DNA from 4 places in the Brevibacillus sp. TJ4 genome. Region 2 is predicted to be linked to each of the others. Evidence: riboswitches for the same ligand, from Rfam matches in the RefSeq annotation. Region 2 holds a riboswitch; each other region holds the start of a gene.

Region 1 (4,615 bases), 550 kb from region 2:
GCATTGCCACAGCGATTATCGAAGCGGCAGCACTCGGTTTCCTCGGGCTTGGGGCCCAAGCTCCGGAGCCGGAGTGGGGCAAGATGCTCTCCGACTCCCGCCAGTATATCCAGAAAGCACCGTGGACAGTGATTTTTCCCGGGCTTTCGATCATGCTGACGGTTCTCGGCTTCAACCTGATCGGTGATGGCTTGCGTGACGCGCTGGACCCGCGCATGAAAAACTAGAAGAGAAGGGGGGACAAAACGCGTCTCCCTTTTTCCTTTCAGTACGCGCAGCGAAAAATCTTTGCATGCGGAGCCCCTCTTCCTTGAGTCTTTTTGCCGATACTTCTTCTATTTTTTCGCAGAAAATGGTATCCTCGCTATAAACTACTTGGTGAAAGAATGGTGAAGCAGCATGTCACAAGAGCGGATTGCAAACCTTCTCACATTTCTGCAACAGCAAGAGCTGGATGCGGTACTGATTACTTCCCCCAAGCATGTCTACTATTTGACAGGCTTTTATTCTGATCCGCACGAGCGTTTTATGGGACTGGTCATACCTGCTGTCGGGGAGCCTACCTTGATCGTTCCCGCGCTGGATCGCGATGCCGCCATGAATGCGTCTATCGTCAAACAGATCGTTACCCATACGGATGTGCAAAATCCGTTTGATATTTTGAAGCAGGCACTGCCGGGCGGCGTGAAAAAGCTCGGGCTGGAAAAAGGCCATATGACAGTCGAGCGCTTCGAAGCCTTGAGCGCAGTCGTCGCAGCTTCACAGTATGTGGACGTCGATCGGCCGCTGCGCGAGATGCGCATGATCAAGACGGCGGACGAAATCGCCCGAATCAAGCATGCCATTCGTCTGATTGAGGGTGCGATCAGGGAAACGGTGAAAAAAGTCCAGCCGGGCGTTATGGAAAAAGAGATCGTCGCCGAACTGGAATACCAGATGAAGCGGCTGGGTGCGGAAGGCCCTTCTTTTTCAACCATGGTCCTGTCCGGAGAAAACTCTGCGCTGCCGCACGGACATCCCGGTAGCAGGCAAATTCGCCAAGGAGAACTGCTCCTGTTCGATGCAGGCGTGGAAGCGGACGGCTATGTCTCGGACATTACCCGCACGTTTGCGGTCGGCGAGGTCAACGACAAGTTGCGGGACATCTACGAAACCGTGCTGGCTGCCAACAAGGCGGCTATCGCAGCGGTTCGTCCCGGGGTCTCTTTTGGCCATCTGGACAAGACAGCGCGCGACCTGATTACAGAAAAAGGGTACGGTCCATACTTCATGCATCGGCTTGGACACGGCCTGGGCATGGACGTCCATGAGTACCCTTCGATCCATGGCGAAAACAAGGACGAACTGCGCCCCGGAATGGTTTTCACCATCGAACCGGGCGTTTACGTACCTGGCGTCGCCGGTGTGCGCATTGAAGACAACGTCCTGGTAACCGAGGACGGCGTGGAGGTTCTGACGAGCTTCCCGAAAGAATTGACCGTCATCGGCTAAAGAACCACAATCAGACGAAAAACAATTGCATACATGTGTTTCATGGTGCTGTATGGACGCGACATCGTTCAGCAGCTTAAAAGGGAAGTCCGGTGAAAAGCCGGCGCGGTCCCGCCACTGTAAGGAGGAGTACCCTGTTGCAAACCACTGTTCCGTCGCAAGAAGGAATGGGAAGGGAGCAGGGTGCGAGGAATCCGAGCCAGGAGACCTGCCATGAAGCCTTTGCACAATCAACCCACGAGGATGGGGTGGTGTAGAAAGCTGACCGTCGTGTACCAGGAAATGCCTGTCCTGGCCTGGCTGTATGTACGCATAGACACCTTCCCGTTCGTCAACGGGAAGGTGTTTTTTGTTTGGCAGAAAGGGAGGTGATGCAAAAACAGGACGTGAAACGGGGCTGTATGCCCAACAGGCTACATAGCATGGGGAGGAGATTCATTCGTGAAGATGTTTATAAACATACAACGTACAAAAAATGCTTTCTTGTTGCTGGGAACGATCGCTTTCGCATTGACGCTTGCAGCATGTTCGAAAGAGGTGCAGCCGCAGCCGTCGCAGCCAGCCGCGGGCGAACCGGTGACGATTGAGACGAACGGAATGACGATTGCCTATCCACAGGCTCCGCAGCGAGCGGTAACCTTGAACCAGCACGTGACAGAGGTGATGCTCGCGCTCGGGCTGGAAGACAAGATGGTCGGTACGGCCTACCTCGACGACGCGATCTTGCCGCAATGGGAGGAAGCCTACGCGAAGATCCCGGTGCTCTCCGACAAATATCCGAACAAGGAAGTGCTGATGGCAGCGGAACCGGATTTTGTCTACGCAGGGTGGAAAAGCGGCTTTGGCGACCAGGGGGTAGGGACGATGGAGGAACTGGAGCAAATGGGGATCAAGCCGTATTTGCACATGTCCTCCAACATGACCGGACCGACGATGGACGATGTGTTTGCCGACATCCGAAACATCGGACGCATCTTCCGTATTGACGACAGGGCGGAGGAGTTGATCGCCCAGATGAAAGCAGAAATGGACGATACAGTCAGCAAAATCGAATCGGTGGACAAGCCGCTTACTGTTTTTGTCTACGACAGCGGGGAAGACAAGCCGAAGACAGCAGCAAGCAACAACTACATGACGCACCTGATCGAGCTGGCGGGAGGCAAAAACATCTTTGACGACATCGAGAAGGGATGGCCGGCGGTAAGCTGGGAGGAAGTCGTCGATCGCAAGCCGGATGTAATCGTCGTCGTCGATTACGGGAATACGAGCGTGGAACAAAAGCGCGAGTTTCTGCTTGCCAAAAGAGAGCTGGCCGAGGTTCCGGCAATCGCCAATCAACGGCTGATCGTACTGCCTTTGTCTGCCGCTGCTGAAGGGGTCCGCGCTCCGATCGCGCTGAAAATGCTGGCGGAAGGATTTTATCCGGAACGATTCCAGCAGTAGGAAGCGACAGGGATGGGAGTGGAGAAATGAATCTGCGTCGAATCAAGATGTCTTGGTTGCTGCTCGTACTGCTCGCATCTCTTCTCGTGTCCGTCACCATGGCGGTTACGCTCGGGTCGGTCAAGGTAGAAGCGGCGACCGTTTGGAAAATTGCCTTGTCAAAAGTGCCGCTTGTCGGCAATCAGATCCCGGTAGATTGGACGAGTGCGCAGCAGACGATCATCTGGGACATCCGTTTTCCCCGCGTGCTGCTGGGGGCGATCGTCGGAGCGAGCCTCTCGATTGTCGGAGTGGCCATCCAGGCGCTGGTCCGCAACTCGCTGGCAGATCCGTATATTCTCGGAGTTTCCTCGGGGGCCTCGGTAGGTGCAACACTCGTTATTTTATTCGGAGCATTCCAATGGTTTGGCCAGCTCGCCTTGTCACTGGGCGCGTTTGGAGGAGCGCTGCTGTCGATCCTGCTCGTCTTTTTTCTGTCTAGGCTGGGCGGGCACAACTCGACGACCCGCCTGCTGATGTCGGGAATCGCGATTTCTGCCATTTTGTCTGCGATCACCAGTCTGATCATCTTTTCGGCACCGAATGAGCAGGGCATACGCTCCGTGCTGTTTTGGATGAGCGGCAGCCTGGCGGGTGCAAAATGGGACTACCTGTTGATCCCGGCTGTTGTCTTGCTGCTCGCTTTTGCCGTTCTGACGGCACTGCACCGTTCGCTCAACGCAATGCTGATGGGCGAAGAAGCAGCGCGTACGCTCGGGGTAAACACGGCACATTTTCACAAGCTGTTGTTCGTGCTTACCGCCTTGCTTACCGGAGTGATCGTGGCGATTAGCGGTTCGATCGGCTTTGTCGGGTTGATGCTGCCCCATATTGTGCGGGTGATCGTCGGTTCCGATCACAAGCGCGTGTTGCCCGTCAGTGCGCTGTTGGGAGCCATTTTTCTCATCTGGGCCGATGTGTTTGCGCGACTGGCGTTTGCCCCGGAAGAATTTCCGATCGGCATCATTACGGCATTGTGTGGCGGTCCGTTTTTCATCTGGCTGATGCTGCGCAGTTCCTATTCGTTTGGAGGGAGTGGACGATGAACGATGTTGCGGTACGGGCAGAGCGGGTATCCCTCTCCTTGGACAAAAAGAAAATTTTGCATCAGATTGATCTGGAGCTTGGGGCAGGCGAAATCGTCGGACTGCTCGGTCCCAACGGCAGCGGCAAATCGACCCTGTTAAAAAGCATCTATCGGGTGATGAAGCCGGATGCCGGATGGATTTACCTGGAAGGGGAAGACGTCTACGGACTTTCCGCCAAGGAATGTGCACAACGCATGGCAGTCGTCAGGCAGGAATCATCAGTGGACTTTGATTTTCGCGTGGATGAAGTGGTCTGGATGGGCCGCTCTCCGCACAAGAAGCTGTTTGAGCCCGACGGAGCAGAAGACCGCCACATTTGTGAGGAGGCGCTGCGTCAGGTCGGTATGCTGGACTATGCCAAACGCAGCTTTTTTACACTCTCAGGAGGAGAAAAGCAGCGGGTGATGATCGCCAGGGCGTTGGCCCAGCAAGCAAAGGTACTGGTGCTGGATGAGCCGACCAACCATCTCGATGTGCGCTACCAACTGCAAATCATGGATTTGGTGCAAGAACTGGGCATTCCGACGCTCGCCGCCCTGCACGACCTGAATATT
Region 2 (4,615 bases):
ATGATTTGTCTCACGAGGAAAGCACTCCTTCACACGTCGTTATTTTGACATTTCTGGCAGGTTGTAAATGCCTTCCAGCATCGGGTTGTAGACGAAGCCTTTGACGTTTTTGCTGACCGGGAGCAGGAAATCGCGCTGGTAGAGATACAGGTAAGGAGCTTCGTCGATGACGATTTTTTGCGCTTCCTGGTACAGCTTTTCGCGCTCAGCCTGGTCGTTGACCGCGGCTGCCTGGCGCACCAGCTCGTCCACTCTGTCATTTTTGTAGAAGGCGCGGTTGCCGGCCAAGCCGAAGTTGTTGGAATCAAACCAGTAGTTCATAAACATGTACGGGTCGCCGAAGTCGGGGCTCCATACACCCATGGCCAGGTCGAATTCGCCGGTGTCGATCATTTCCCGCGAAGTCGCGTAGGCGATCTTGTTCAGCTCCAGCGTGACGCCGATGTCGGAGAAGAACGATTGCAGCGCGAGGGCTTCGGTCTCCCACCATGCCCGGTTGTCCGAATAGAGCAGGTTGATTTTCAGGTCTTGTACGCCTGCTTCGGCGAGCAGTGCTTTTGCCTTTTCCACGTCGCGGCTGTATTGGAAGGCAGATTCGTCATGCCCCCACAGTCCTTTCGGGATCGGGCCGCGCATCTGTGTGGCGAAGCCTTCCTGTACAGACTCGGTCAGAGCCGGATAGTCGATGGCGTAGCTGAGTGCCTGACGCACGCGTTTGTCTTGCAGAGCTGGATGCCCTTTGGATGTGTTGACGTAGATGTAGTCGACGAAGAGGCTTGGGAACTGGAGCACTTCTACATTGGGCATTTCTTTGACAGCCTTGATCTGTTCGCTCGGAATTCCTTCGGCGATGTCGATCTCGCCCTGCTCGAGCTGCAGACGCTGTGAAGTGGCATCAGGGACGATGCGGAAAAAGACGGTTTGAAGGGTTGGTTTGACAGGGGAGTGCGGGTTCGTGGTGAGCTTGATGTATTCCCCTTTTCTCCATTCAGAGAGTTGGTAGGGACCGCTGCCCATGGTGTTGTTTGCGAGGTAGTTTTGGCCGTGGTCGCCGTTTTGCTCATGCTCCATTACTTTCGGATTGACGATGCTGCCGTAGTTGGCCGCCAGGGTAGAAAGGAATGGAGGGAAGTTCTGGGACAGTTCAAACGTGACAGTGGTAGGCGAGTCTACGCGAACTTCCTTGATGACATTGTACACGTCGGATGGGCCTTGCTTGATTGCCAGTGTGCGATCAAAGGTGAATTTGACGGCTTCTGCAGTGACAGGTGTGCCGTCGGAAAACATGTTGCCCTCCTCCAGCGTGAACGTCCAGGTCAGGCCGTCATCGCTGACTGTCCATTCCTTGGCCAGTCCTGGCTTTACTTCGGTCGATGCGCCATCGTACTCGACCAGTCGCTGGTAGGCGTGATAGGTGATTTTCCATGCGCCGTTGTCAAAGGTGACAGCCGGGTCGAGCGTGCCCTGGTCGGCGTTGATCGCGACGAACAGCGTATCAGATGGCGTGGCCGAGGCGGCCGGTGGCTGTTCCGTAGCGGTCTGCGGAGTTTCGCTTTGTGACTGATTTGCAGGCGTACTGTTGCCGCATGCTGCTGCCGTGAGTGAGAGGACAAGCAGCAGGCTGGTGAAAAGTGATTTCCTGCGCTTCACGTACATCTACCCCCATGTGAAATATATTTAATTATTTTTTAATATATTGCAATGATTCGGACTATTCAACTGTTTTTTCTGAAAACTAGCAAAATTCTCGTAAGGTTGTTATTGCGGTTGGGGAGAAAGCGACAAAATCCCGCCGTAAATTGCTTCCTGTCCGGTCTTGCGCGCCCAGACCCGCGTTCCGTACTCGTAGTGCCACCACTCTCTCGGATAATTGACAAACCCTGCTTCCGCCATCAAGTGGTAGAGCATCCGCCGGTTCTCGCGGACGGTTTGCACGTGTTCGGATGTTTCCGTCAGTTCTTCGAAATAGCGGGTTGCCGCCAGGTCGCTGAAATCGTCAAACGGCGTGCCCATGTCCAGCCAGCCTTCTGGTCCGGCAATCGTCAGGTCGACGGCACCTCCGGAGAGATGGGGAGACGGCTTGATGATGTCGGTTGTCGGCTTGGCCACAAATTTGCCCAGTTCAGCCGTCAGTTGTTCGCCTTCCTCCCAGCCTTGGGCGAGCAGCGTCTGGCGGAAGCGATCGTATATCGACGCCTGCACGATGTGAGAACGCCAGCCGTCCAGCACGACCAGCCTGTATTCCGAAGGCAGCTTTTCCGCGACAGTGACCAGCCGGCGGGCAACACCTTCCCGCAGGTAAATTTCCGGTTGGGCGCCCTCATAGCCCTGGTGGTAGTAAGCGGCGTATACGGTTAATTTGGGGGTAAGCGCGGAGAGCGGGATCAGCGGTTCGCCGCACTCTTGCCGAACGGGCGGAATTTCATTCGTTTCTCCCGGCAAGTTCGGGATTGGTGGAAATGACAAAGCGTTCACCTGCCTAGATGGTTTTGCCAATTATGGTAACGGAAATGCTGATTCTAGTAAACTACAATTTTTTTCATATCCTGCAAAAAAAGAATGCGCTTTCAAAAAGCCGCGTAACAGTTGGACATTCAGCTTTTGCTTGAATCCCGACCAGTATTTGCTATTATTAAAGCAAGTATCAGTCGTAAACTGCATATACGTTTTGCAAACAGGTCCCTGTCTAGGCGCATGTGCTTCCAAGCGGCCAGACAGGGTTAAAAGGGAAGTTTGGTGAAAAGCCAACGCGGTCCCGCCACTGTAAGAGAGGAGCTTTTCTTCGCGGCGTATGCCATCCACTGCCCACATGCGGGCGGGAAGGAGAAGAGAGGCGTCGATCCTCGATCCAGGAGACCTGCCTGTTTTTGTGTAGCACTGATTTCCTTCGGGTCAAAGGAAAAGGTGAGGATTGCGGCTTTGGGCTATCCACGCTTTGTTTTCCTTGTCATGCAGGGAGGACAAGGCGTTTTTCTTTTTGTTCTGGCATAATGGCCGGCTTTTTGCGCGACGGCAATGACGGGACGGACATGTCGGGAGGGGTATCGAGTGGACAAACAGGCAAGCAAACGGGGACTTCTCCTGGTGTACACGGGAGATGGAAAAGGAAAGACGACCGCAGCTCTCGGGCTGGCGGTACGGGCGACGGGACGCGGCAAAAAGGTGCTGATGATCCAGTTTATCAAGTCGCCGGAGCGCACGTACGGGGAAAAAATCATGTTTGACAAAATCGGCATCGAAATCGTGCAAAAAGGCGTCGGCTTCACCTGGACGAAGACGCCCGAAGAGCATCGGGCAGCGCTGGCAGAGGCATGGCAGTTCGCCAAGCAGCGAATTCTTGGCGGAGCGTACGACGTCATCATCCTCGACGAGTTGAACAACGCCTTGGCGATCGACAGGTTCCCCATCGATGATGTGCTGCCGCTCGCCGATGTACTGGAGACATTGAAAAAAAGACCGGAGCACATGCACGTCGTCGTCACGGGACGCGGTGCCCGGGAAGAGCTGGTCGAGCTGGCTGATCTGGTGACGGAGATGAAGCCGGTCAAGCACTACTACGACGAAGGGATACCGGCTGTGTTGGGGGTAGAGTTTTGATGGAGGTGCTGGAAAAATTCGGGCACGGCGGAGATTTGCTGACGGCGAAAGAGCGATACGGGATCGGGCCGGATGCGTTTCTCGACTACAGCGCCAACATCAACCCGCTAGGACCGCCAGAGCGCGTGATCGAGGTATTGCAGGACCAGTTTTTGCAAGTGGTGCGCTATCCGGACCCTGCCCATCGCGCCTTTCGCCATGCCTTGTCCGAGCGCTTGCAACTGCCTGCGGAGTGGCTGCTGCCGACCAATGGCGCTGCCGAAGCGATGGCGCTCGCCATTCTCGCCTGCGAGCCGAAGACAGTCGGCCTGGTCTACCCTTGTTTTTCCGAATACGCGCAATTGTCCCGTCAGTTCGGGGCGAAGCTGCACGGCATATACGGTCGTGAAGAAAACGGCTACAAGCCGGACGCGCAGGAGCTGTACGCACTGTGCCGACAGGCTGACATGGTGTTTGTCGGCTCGCCGAACAATCCGACGGGTCTTTGCTACACGCCCGACGAACTGGTCAGGCTCGCGGAATGGTCCGAAGAGACGGGCACCTGGCTGGTCGTAGACGAGGCGTTTCTCGATTTTCTGGAAGAAGAGAAGCAGTTCTCGCTTGCAGCAACGCTGGCACGCTACCCCCGTGTCATCCTGATCCGCTCGATGACAAAAATGTACGCGATCCCCGGACTGCGCCTGGGCTATGCCATCGCGTTGCCGGAGGTGGTCGAGCGCATGCGGGAAAAGCAAGTGACTTGGAGCGTCAACGCGCTTGCGCTGCTCGCCGGGGAGCATTGCCTGCGCGAAGTGGCGTACGAGCAGAAGACGCGGGCGCTGATCGCGAAAGAACGCGCATACCTCATCTCTGCCCTGTCCAGTCTGCCGGACTGGCAGGTGTGGCCGGGAGAAGCCAATTTTTTGCTCGTTCGCACACCGGCGTGGACAGACGCGCATGGGCTGCAGGACGCACTCGGCAAAAGCGGCGTGCTGATTCGAAGCTGCGCGATGTACCCGGGACTTGATTCTCGCCATGT
Region 3 (4,615 bases), 1.3 Mb from region 2:
ATCGGCGTATACAGATCGACGGTATACGTCTGTTCGTTCTCGTACAGCGTTTCCAGCAGCGTGTACAGCTCCTGCTTGGCCTCTGCCTGTTCGGCCTCGGACAAGGAGTGGAATACCTCCTGTGCCAAGACACCCACATACAAGCCGTGGATGCTCTCGTCGCGGACAATCAGGTCGATAATTTCGCCGCTGCTGGTCATTTTGCCCTGTCCCGACAGGAAGAGCGGATAGAAGAACCCGCTATAGAATAGGAAGCTTTCCAAAAAGACAGAGGCGACCATTGCCATGTACAAGTCTTTTTTCGTTTCAATCGATTGGTAGTATTCCGCGATGATTGCCGCTTTTTTCTGCAACTGCGGATTTTGTTCGACCCAGCGGAAAATCTCGTCGATTTCTTCCGTCGCCGCCAGGGTGGTAAAGATGCTGCTGTACGATTTGGCGTGAATTTGCTCCATCATGCCCATGAAGCCCAGGACCGCTTTGCGCTGCAAGCCGTCCACATGCTCCATGATCTTCGGCATGCCGACCCCGCCCTGGATCGTATCCAGCAGAGTCAGACCGCCGAGTACCTTTTTGTACGTGCTGCGCTCCGTTTCGTTCAGCTCCATCCACGACATTTTGTCGTCGGAGAGAGGAATCTCATCGTCCGTCCAAAACTGCATGATGTTTTGATTCCAAAACGTCAGCGTAAAATCGTCATCCGGCCTGTTCCAATTGACTGCTTTCATCTGCTTCTCCTCGTCTTCCCTTTGTTTATACCGCGCAACTGATGCACTCTTCCACGGACAAATGCTTGGTTCTGGTGTAGTACAGAGACTTCAGGCCTTTTTTCGCCGCGTACAGGTAATAGCGGGCCAGCTCCCGTGTCGAAATCGTGCTGTTGACATGCAGCACGGCGGAGATTCCCTGGTCTACGTGCTCCTGAATTTCCGCGATCAGGTCAATCACTTTAAACTGGTCCATCTGGTAGGCCGACTTGTACGTAAAGTAGTTTTCCGGCGTCAAGTACGGCATCGGGTAGTACGTCGTCGAATTGGCGTACGTTCGCGTCTCGATATGCTCGACGATCGGCATCACGCTGGAAGTCGCGTTTTGGATATAGGAAATGCTTTGCGTAGGAGCAATCGCCAGTCGGTAGGCGTGGTACAGGCCATGCTTCTGTACCTGCTCTTTCAGTGCGGCCCAGTCTTCCTTTGTCGGGATCGCAATGCCCGCAAACAGCGCTTTCCCCTTCTCCGTACGCGGGAGGTACTCATTTTCCAGGTATTTGTGAAAGTATGTACCTTTGGCGTACTCCGATTTTTCGAAACCGGCAAACGTCGTTCCCCGCTCCCGCGCGATCTGCATGCTTTTTTCCAGCGAGTAGAAATTCATCATCATAAAGAAGGTGCGGGCGAAATCTTTCGCTTCCTCGCTCTCGTAGGCGATCCGGTTTTTCGCCAAAAAGCCGTTGAGGTTCATCGCGCCCAATCCGACCGAATGGAGCTCGCGATTTGCCTTTTGCACGCCCGGCGCATTCTCGATCTCTGTCATGTCGCTGACTGCCGTCACCGCTTCGATGCCTTCGTGTACGGATTCGCGAATCTTCTTGTGCTCCATCACATTGGCGATGTTGAGGGAAGCGAGATTGCAGCTGATGTCGCGACGGATCGTGTCCGGCTGGCCGTAGTTGGCGATCGTGGAAGTCTCTTGCAACTGGAAGATTTCCGTGCATAGGTTGGACATCTTCACCGTGCCGAGATCCTTCAGGGCGTGATTGCGGTTGGCGTTGCTCTTGTTCATAATGTACGGGTAGCCCGACTCCATCTGGATCATCGCGATCTTGGTCAGCATGTCACGCGCACTCATCACGACCTTTTTCTTCACTCTCTCGTTGGCCAGCAGCTCGTCGTACATCTCGTCCAGATCCATGTCGTCGAGGTGCACGCCGTATTCGCGGTAGACGGAGTATGGGGCGAACACGGTCAGCGGCTTGTCTTCCTCCGCGAGCTTGTAAAAGACATTCGGTACGATCAGGCCGATGGACAGCGTCTTGATGCGCGCTTTTTCATCTGCATTGATCTTTTTGCAATCGAGAAACTCGTTCACGTCCCAGCCGAAAATGTTGTAGTAGGCTGCACCCGAACCTTTTCGCTGCCCCATCTGGTCGGCGTAGGAAAACGCGTCTTCCAACAGCTTGAGCACCGGCATGATGCCTTTTGCCGCACCCTCTACCCCTTTGATTGGCTCTCCGCGTCCACGCAGCTTGGAGAGGTTGATCGCCACACCGCCGCCGATTTTGGAGAGCTGCATGCATGTGCCCAGCACGTAGTTGATCGAGTTGAGCGAATCGTCCATTTCCAGCAGGAAGCAGGAGACCATTTCTCCGCGGCGGCTTTTTCCTGCGTTCAAAAACGTAGGGGTGGCCGGCTGCAGACGCTGTTCCATCATCGAGACAGCGAGGCGCTTGGCCCGCTCGAAGTCTCCCTGGCCGAGCGACAGCGCCACGATCGCTACGCGGTCCGGGTACTGCTCCAGATAATACGCCTTGTCGTTCGTCTTCATGGCGTAGTCTTTGTAAAATTTGGAGATCGCCATGTAGGATGCAAACTGAAACGGAATCTCATACACCAGCTTGACGATCGCCTCTACCTGCTCCTCTGTGTAGTGCTCGTACACGTTTTCGTAGTAGTCGTTGGCAATCAGGTAGTCCAGCCGCTCTTTCCAATCCGAAAACGGCATCGTCTTGGCCCGCACTTCCTCCATGAATACCTCGACGGCTTCCCTGTCCTTTTCCAGTTGAAAAAATCCGTCTGCTCCACGCTGCATCAGTTCGTTGTTCAATTCAATATGCCGCAATTGCTGCCACCTCTTTTTGAAATTGTTCTATGTCGCGTCCGGTGCCGGACAGTTCGAACTTGCATAGCACTGGCACCTGGTAGCGGTGCGAAATCATGTCTGCACTGCGGGCGAAGTTGGCGCCCCAGTTGCGGTTGCCGCTAGCCGAAACCCCCCGCAGCAGCGCGTGGTTCTGTGCCAAAAAAGCATCTACTTTTTCCGGGACCTGGCCAAACCCGGTCGTGTATGTAATGAGCAAAAACGGCTCGTCCAGTTGCAAGTCCGGCTGAATCTGCACACTGCGATAGGCAGACCCCAGCTTGCGTACAAATCGCTGCACATTTCCGGTTCGTGAATCGTATGCGATCAACATGGCTCTCTACTTCTTACGCTCCTTTTCTCTATCAATACTATTTTCATAGAAAAACGCGCACTCGACTCAGGCTAGAAAGTCGAATACGCGTACGAAACCCATCCATGGTCTGTCACATGTACTGCGAAGCAGAGCGTCTTCAACACTTCCCTATCTCCCGTAGGTACCATCGTGTTCACGTATAGGCAGGTCTCCTGGCTTGCAGATCATCGTACTCGCTTCACCTTCCCGGTCCATCGACCAGTGGCATGCAACAAGCGTGTACTCTCTGCTTACAGTGGCGGGACCGCGCCGGATTTTCACCGAGCTTCCCTATTAAGTCTGCCAAAAGTTGGCTTGGCAAGACACCTACACGCACAATATGTAGTTGGTTTACTCAAAATACCATCTATATCTCGTATTCGTCAAGCAGGAAAATCGCTTCGAGTGTCGAGGGGGGTGCAAGATTCGGGGTGCAAGAGAAAGGAGGCTGGCAGGAAAATGGCCTTCGCATGCCTTGCGCGGGACCTGTATGCCTAAGAGAAAATGCAAAAAAAACCGGACATGCACCATAGGGCTGTCCGGAATCAGTGGATCGCTTTGAGTGTTTTGAGTTTCATTCCACATGCGCACATCGTGCTGTGTTTGAGCGAGCGAATTTGCGTGCCGCATTTCGGGCAGGTTTTCGTTGTGGGCTTCATATCTGTACACCTCTCTTCGTCAAATGGATGGAGAAGAAGGAGGGGCATTGCAGAAGACGACGGAATCGTCCCGCAATGCTCCCTCTCTGACATTTTATTTACACGATATGGTGAATTGAGAATAGATGGAGAATGGAACGAGAATCGGGTTGTTACGCTTACTTCGTCTCGTGGCCTACGGTCAGACCCAGTCCTTCTGCGACGCGTGCTCCGTATTCAGGGTCAGCTTTGTAGAAGTGCTGGATTTGGCGAATCTTGATTTCTTCTTTTTCCACGGCCTTCATGGATGCGACGATGTTGTTTACCAGGCGCGTACGCTCGTCTTCGGTCATCAGGCGGTACAGATCGCCAGCTTGCGTATAGTGGTCATCGTGGTCGTAGGCTACTTGTGCCGCAACCCCGGATACTTCAAACGGCGTTACTTTGGCATGGGCAGATTCTTTCGGTCCGTCAAAGCTGTTTGGCTCGTAGTAGACGGAGCCGCCGCCGTTGTTGCCAGTCGCCATAAAGCCGTCGCGTTGGTAGTTGTTTACTTCGACTTTCGGACGGTTGATCGGCAGTTGGTTGTGGTTTACACCTACGCGGTAGCGATGTGCATCTGCGTATGCGAACAGACGTCCTTGCAGCATTTTGTCCGGAGATGGCTCGACACCCGGAACCATGTTTCCAGGAGAGAATGTCGCTTGCTCTACCTCGGCGAAGTAATTTTCCGGATTTTTGTTCAGCACCATTCTTCCTACTTCGA
Region 4 (4,615 bases), 2.0 Mb from region 2:
CGTCAAACTGGAGGGCAACAAAGCGCTGCTCAAAGGTGTCGTCTCCCGCAAAAAGCAAATCGTCCCGGTCTTGACCGAAACTTTTCAATCGCTGTAAGCAAACGACAATGACAACAGGAAGCTGCCGTACGTGAGGATACGGCAGCTTTTTTCCAACGTAAATACGCGTGTTTCCGCGAAAACGCTGGACAAGGAGGAAGGAATGTGGAAGAGAAAGTAGCTGGCAAAGAACCAATCGATCTGGGAAAGCGCGTCTGGCTCATCGACGGCTATGACAGTGGACTGCCTGAACGAACGGGGATTTATGTCATTGAAGAAGAGGAGCTGACGCTCGTCGAGACAGGACCTAGCCCGTCTGTTCCCTACATACGAGCCGGCCTGGAGCGGCTCGGCTACACGCTGGAGCAAGTGAAGTACATCATTCTCACCCATATTCACCTGGATCACGCAGGAGGAGCAGGTCTGCTGCTCGCGGACTGCCCGAATGCAACCATCGTCGCGCATCCCAAGGCAGTACGCCACCTCGTCGATCCGACGCGCCTGATCGCAGGGGCACAGGCGGTCTACGGGGCGTTGTTCGATTCCTTGTTTGCTCCGATCGTTGCCGTGCCGCAGGAGCGGATTGTTGCCAAGCATGACGGCGAAACCTTGCAGATTGGTCCTGCCTGCACACTTCAGTTTTTGGATACGCCGGGACATGCCAACCACCATTTCAGCATCTACGATCCGGTGAGCAACGGCATGTTTACGGGGGATACAGCGGGTGTGTACTACTGCCAGTTGGCGCGCGAAGGCGTTCCGTTTTTCCTCCCGTCCACGTCACCCAATCAGTTTGATCCGGACAAGATGCGAAGCGCGATTGCCCGCTACCGCGAGATGAAGCTCGATCGGCTGTACTTCGGCCATTTCGGCATGAGCGAGCAGGTCGAAGAAGCGTATCGCCAGGTGCTCCGCTGGCTGCCGATCTTCGTCGAGGAAGGCGAAAAGGCGTACGCCGCCGGACGCGGATACGAGCAGCTGCGCGACAGCCTGTTCGCGCGCGTGAAAGATGAGCTGCGGCAGCAGGGCGTCGACGAGGAGCACGAGCTGTTTTCCTATATCCGCATCGATGCGGAAGTCAGCGCCATGGGTCTGCTCGATTATATGCAGAAACGAGAAGCGGCAAACGCACAAGCATAAGCTGCGAACTTTCGCTTGTTCTTTTTTTCCCGCAACAATGCTATGATGGTTGTATTCTGCAAAAACGATCAGCAATGCCAACCAACATCATAGTGGTACAGTCGACAGGTGCCTCGTTGCCAGACGAGGTGAAAAGGGAAGCCGGTGCAAATCCGGCGCGGTCCCGCCACTGTAAAACGGGTAGCGCTTTCGCAAACCACTGTTTCCAAGCTGAAACGGGAAGGGGAGGGCGTCTGACACCCGCAAGCCAGGAGACCTGCCTGTCGAATATCGCGCGTTCCTTCGCGGAAAGGAGCGGCCGAATCAGGATGCCTGAAAAGCCGACCCTTTGTATGTCCATTTTGGATTCAAAGGGTTTTTCTTTTGTGCGAACGCAACCACAATGAGCAAAAAGGCAAGGGAAGGAAGAATGTACGATGAAAAGGCTTCGCAAATGGTTCATACCCGCGCTGGTGATCCTGTATTTGACAGGCTGCAGCGGCACGAGTCAGGTAACCACCCCTCAGCCTGAGACGAATCAGGGCACCCAGCAAGCGGCGGAATCTGCCGGAGAGACAGAACGCAAGACCGTCTACCCGCTGACGATCACCGATGCGACGGGCAACGAAATTACGTTTGAAAAGGCCCCTGAGCGGATCGTTTCGACGTCGCCTGCCGAAACCGAGATTTTGTTTGCCCTGGGATTGGGAGAGAATGTAGTCGGTGTTTCCGATTACGACGATTATCCTGCGGAGGCGCTGGCCAAACCAAAGGTGGGCGGCGTTACTTCGCCGAATGAAGAAGCGATTCTGGAGCAAAGCCCGGATTTGGTGATCGGCGGCATCTCCATGGAGCGACCGGTTGCGCAGAAGCTGCAATCGCTCGGCTTGCCGGTATACATTACCCATCCCTCCAGCCTGGATGAAATTATGCAAAACATTTTGACTGTCGGCATCATCACCGACCGCCAGCAGCAAGCAGAAGACGTGGTAGCGCAGATGAAAGCCGACATCAAACGGGTGTCGGATGCGCTTCAGGACATACAAGCAGACGATCAAAAGAAAGTGTACATCGAATTCGCGCCCGGCTGGACAGTAGGCAAAGGCGAGTACATGGACGAGCTGATCGCCTTGGCAAAAGGGATCAACATCGCCGGCGACACCGAGGGCTGGAATCAGATCAGCGAGGAAAAGGTGCTTCTGGAAGACCCGGATGTCATCCTTTACGCGGACGGAGTGACGGATATGACGACAGGCAAGAGCCTGGATGAGATCATCCTGAACCGCAGCGGCTGGGACAAAATCACGGCGATCCAGCAAAGTCAGGTATTCGGACTGGACCAGAACATCCTCTCACGTCCGGGTCCACGCATTACACAAGGGTTGATCGAAGTGGCAAAAGCGGTTTACCCGGATCGGGTGAAGTAAATGAAACGCAGGCTCTTGGCATGGATGGGAGTAGGCGGTATCATCCTGCTGTTTTCCACCATCGCCAGCATTTCCATGGGATCGGCCAATCTGCCGCTGTCGCAGGTGTGGATGATCATCCTCCATCAGATTCCGTTTGTTGGCGATTGGGTCCCGGTCACATGGGCGGATTCGGCGGAGCAGATCGTTATGAAGGTGCGTTTTCCTCGCGTGATTCTGGCGATTTTGGTCGGTGCTTGCCTGGCGCTGGCGGGAGCCGGCTTTCAGGGAGTTCTGCGCAATCCGCTGGCTGATCCGTATACGATGGGTGTCGCCTCGGGCGCTGCAGTAGGAGCGGCTTTTTTGATTTTATTCGGGCTTCAGTTCGCTTTTTTCGGCGAGTGGGGGATTCCGATCGTCGCCTTCGTCACGGGCTGCTGCAGCTTGTGGATCGTGCTTGGCCTGGCGAGAACCGAAGGAGTCCTTCATACCGAGCGTCTGATTTTGTCTGGCGTAGTGGTGCAGGCGTTTTTGGGCTCTTTCGTCTCGCTTATGGTCTCTTTGTCCGACAAGGTCGTCAATGAGATCGTCTTCTGGCTGATGGGCAGCCTCTCGTTTCGCGGCTGGTCGTATTCGTACGTACTGGTCCCCTATTTGCTGGTCGGCTTTCTCATCCTCGTCTCCTACGCTCGTTCGCTCAACCTGTTCGCCTTGGGAGAGCGGCAGGCAGCCCATATGGGGGTACAGGTTGACCGGACGAAGCTGATCGTCCTGCTCGTCTCTACGCTTTTGACAGCGGCGGCCGTCTCGATCGCGGGGATCGTCGGCTTCGTCGGACTGGTCGTGCCGCATCTGGTGCGACTGCTCGTCGGACCTGACTATCGGATTTTGCTGCCGGTGGCCACGGTTATGGGAGGAGTGTACGTCTTGTGGGCGGATACGCTGGCCCGTATGCTGCTCAGTCCAACCGAGCTTCCGCTGGGTGTCATTACCGCTTTTCTGGGGGCGCCGTTCTTTGCCTACCTGCTGAAACGAAACAAACGGAACAGGGAGTGGATCGGACGATGATCCGGGTAGACCAACTGGGCAAACGATACATGCACAAAACCGTGCTGCAGGCTGTGACATTTCACGTCGACAAGGGCGAGTTTTTTGGCGTCATCGGTCCGAATGGAAGCGGCAAGTCGACGCTTGTGCAGATCATGTCCGGCCTGATCCGGGGTGATGAGGGCACGGTGGCGATCGACGGGAAAAACATCGAGCGCTATTCGCGCAAGGAGCTGGCGCGCATCCTGGCTGTTCTCGAACAGGAGACGTTGCCGCCGGTCGGTTTTCAGGTGCGTGAAGTGCTGGAAATGGGAAGGTTTCCGTACCAGAACTGGCTCGGCGAAGAGCGGGAGGACGCCGGAGCGCTCGTGGATGAGATCGTGTCCTTGCTGGAGCTTGAAGATTTGCAGCACCGCACCTTGGACCGCTTGAGCGGCGGGGAAAAGCAGCGTGTTGCCTTAGGCAAGGCGCTGGTCCAAAAGCCGCGTATTCTGCTGCTCGACGAACCGACGACGTATCTGGACATCGGCTATCAAATTCAGTTGATGGATATCGTCCGAAGCTGGCAGCGGACGACGGGAGTTACGGTCGTCGCCGTGTTGCACGACCTGAATCTGGCTTCGCTTTACTGTGATCGCCTGCTGCTGTTGAACCAGGGCAGACAGGTCGAGACAGGCAGACCGGACGACATCCTGCAAAGCGGCCTGATTGAAGACGTGTACGGGACGCGTCCGATTGTGTTGGAGCATCCCGTTCACCATCTGCCGCAAATCATGCTGCGCGCCGGTGAATGACGAGTCATCGGACCTGGCAGCGAGCAAAAGGGGGAGATGCCAGATGGCAATCTTGGTGACTGGAGGGGCGCGCAGCGGAAAAAGCTCGTTTGCCGAATCGTATGCAGCCCACTTGGGCAAGCGGGGCATCTATATCGCGACGTCACCTGTGTTCGACGATGAACTGGAAAGCCGCGTCCGTCTGCATCGGCAGCGGCGCGACCAATCCTC

Evidence for each region. Region 2 has a riboswitch for cobalamin ahead of cobO (cob(I)yrinic acid a,c-diamide adenosyltransferase). Riboswitches for the same ligand answer to the same signal wherever they lie in the genome.
Region 1: another riboswitch for cobalamin. It lies ahead of ACAF76_RS13905 (ABC transporter substrate-binding protein); the one in region 2 lies ahead of cobO (cob(I)yrinic acid a,c-diamide adenosyltransferase).
Region 3: another riboswitch for cobalamin. It lies ahead of nrdI (class Ib ribonucleoside-diphosphate reductase assembly flavoprotein NrdI); the one in region 2 lies ahead of cobO (cob(I)yrinic acid a,c-diamide adenosyltransferase).
Region 4: another riboswitch for cobalamin. It lies ahead of ACAF76_RS06490 (ABC transporter substrate-binding protein); the one in region 2 lies ahead of cobO (cob(I)yrinic acid a,c-diamide adenosyltransferase).

What each region holds. Positions count from the first base shown of each region.
Region 1 is NZ_CP185865.1:2,819,583-2,824,197, reverse strand. It holds gene ACAF76_RS13915 (ABC transporter permease) at 1-227, shown strand, start outside; gene ACAF76_RS13910 (M24 family metallopeptidase) at 400-1,491, shown strand; cobalamin riboswitch at 1,518-1,721, shown strand; gene ACAF76_RS13905 (ABC transporter substrate-binding protein) at 1,939-2,934, shown strand; gene ACAF76_RS13900 (FecCD family ABC transporter permease) at 2,961-4,019, shown strand; gene ACAF76_RS13895 (heme ABC transporter ATP-binding protein) at 4,016-4,615, shown strand, end outside.
Region 2 is NZ_CP185865.1:3,372,755-3,377,369, reverse strand. It holds gene ACAF76_RS16505 (ABC transporter permease) at 1-14, opposite strand, end outside; gene ACAF76_RS16500 (ABC transporter substrate-binding protein) at 40-1,656, opposite strand; gene ACAF76_RS16495 (M15 family metallopeptidase) at 1,759-2,466, opposite strand; cobalamin riboswitch at 2,660-2,879, shown strand; gene cobO (cob(I)yrinic acid a,c-diamide adenosyltransferase) at 3,049-3,597, shown strand; gene cobD (threonine-phosphate decarboxylase CobD) at 3,597-4,615, shown strand, end outside.
Region 3 is NZ_CP185865.1:2,038,340-2,042,954, reverse strand. It holds gene nrdF (class 1b ribonucleoside-diphosphate reductase subunit beta) at 1-728, opposite strand, end outside; gene nrdE (class 1b ribonucleoside-diphosphate reductase subunit alpha) at 754-2,838, opposite strand; gene nrdI (class Ib ribonucleoside-diphosphate reductase assembly flavoprotein NrdI) at 2,825-3,190, opposite strand; cobalamin riboswitch at 3,358-3,557, opposite strand; gene katA (catalase KatA) at 4,029-4,615, opposite strand, start outside.
Region 4 is NZ_CP185865.1:1,363,868-1,368,482, forward strand. It holds gene ACAF76_RS06480 (manganese-dependent inorganic pyrophosphatase) at 1-97, shown strand, start outside; gene ACAF76_RS06485 (MBL fold metallo-hydrolase) at 205-1,179, shown strand; cobalamin riboswitch at 1,269-1,457, shown strand; gene ACAF76_RS06490 (ABC transporter substrate-binding protein) at 1,596-2,585, shown strand; gene ACAF76_RS06495 (FecCD family ABC transporter permease) at 2,586-3,632, shown strand; gene ACAF76_RS06500 (ABC transporter ATP-binding protein) at 3,629-4,405, shown strand; gene cobU (bifunctional adenosylcobinamide kinase/adenosylcobinamide-phosphate guanylyltransferase) at 4,449-4,615, shown strand, end outside.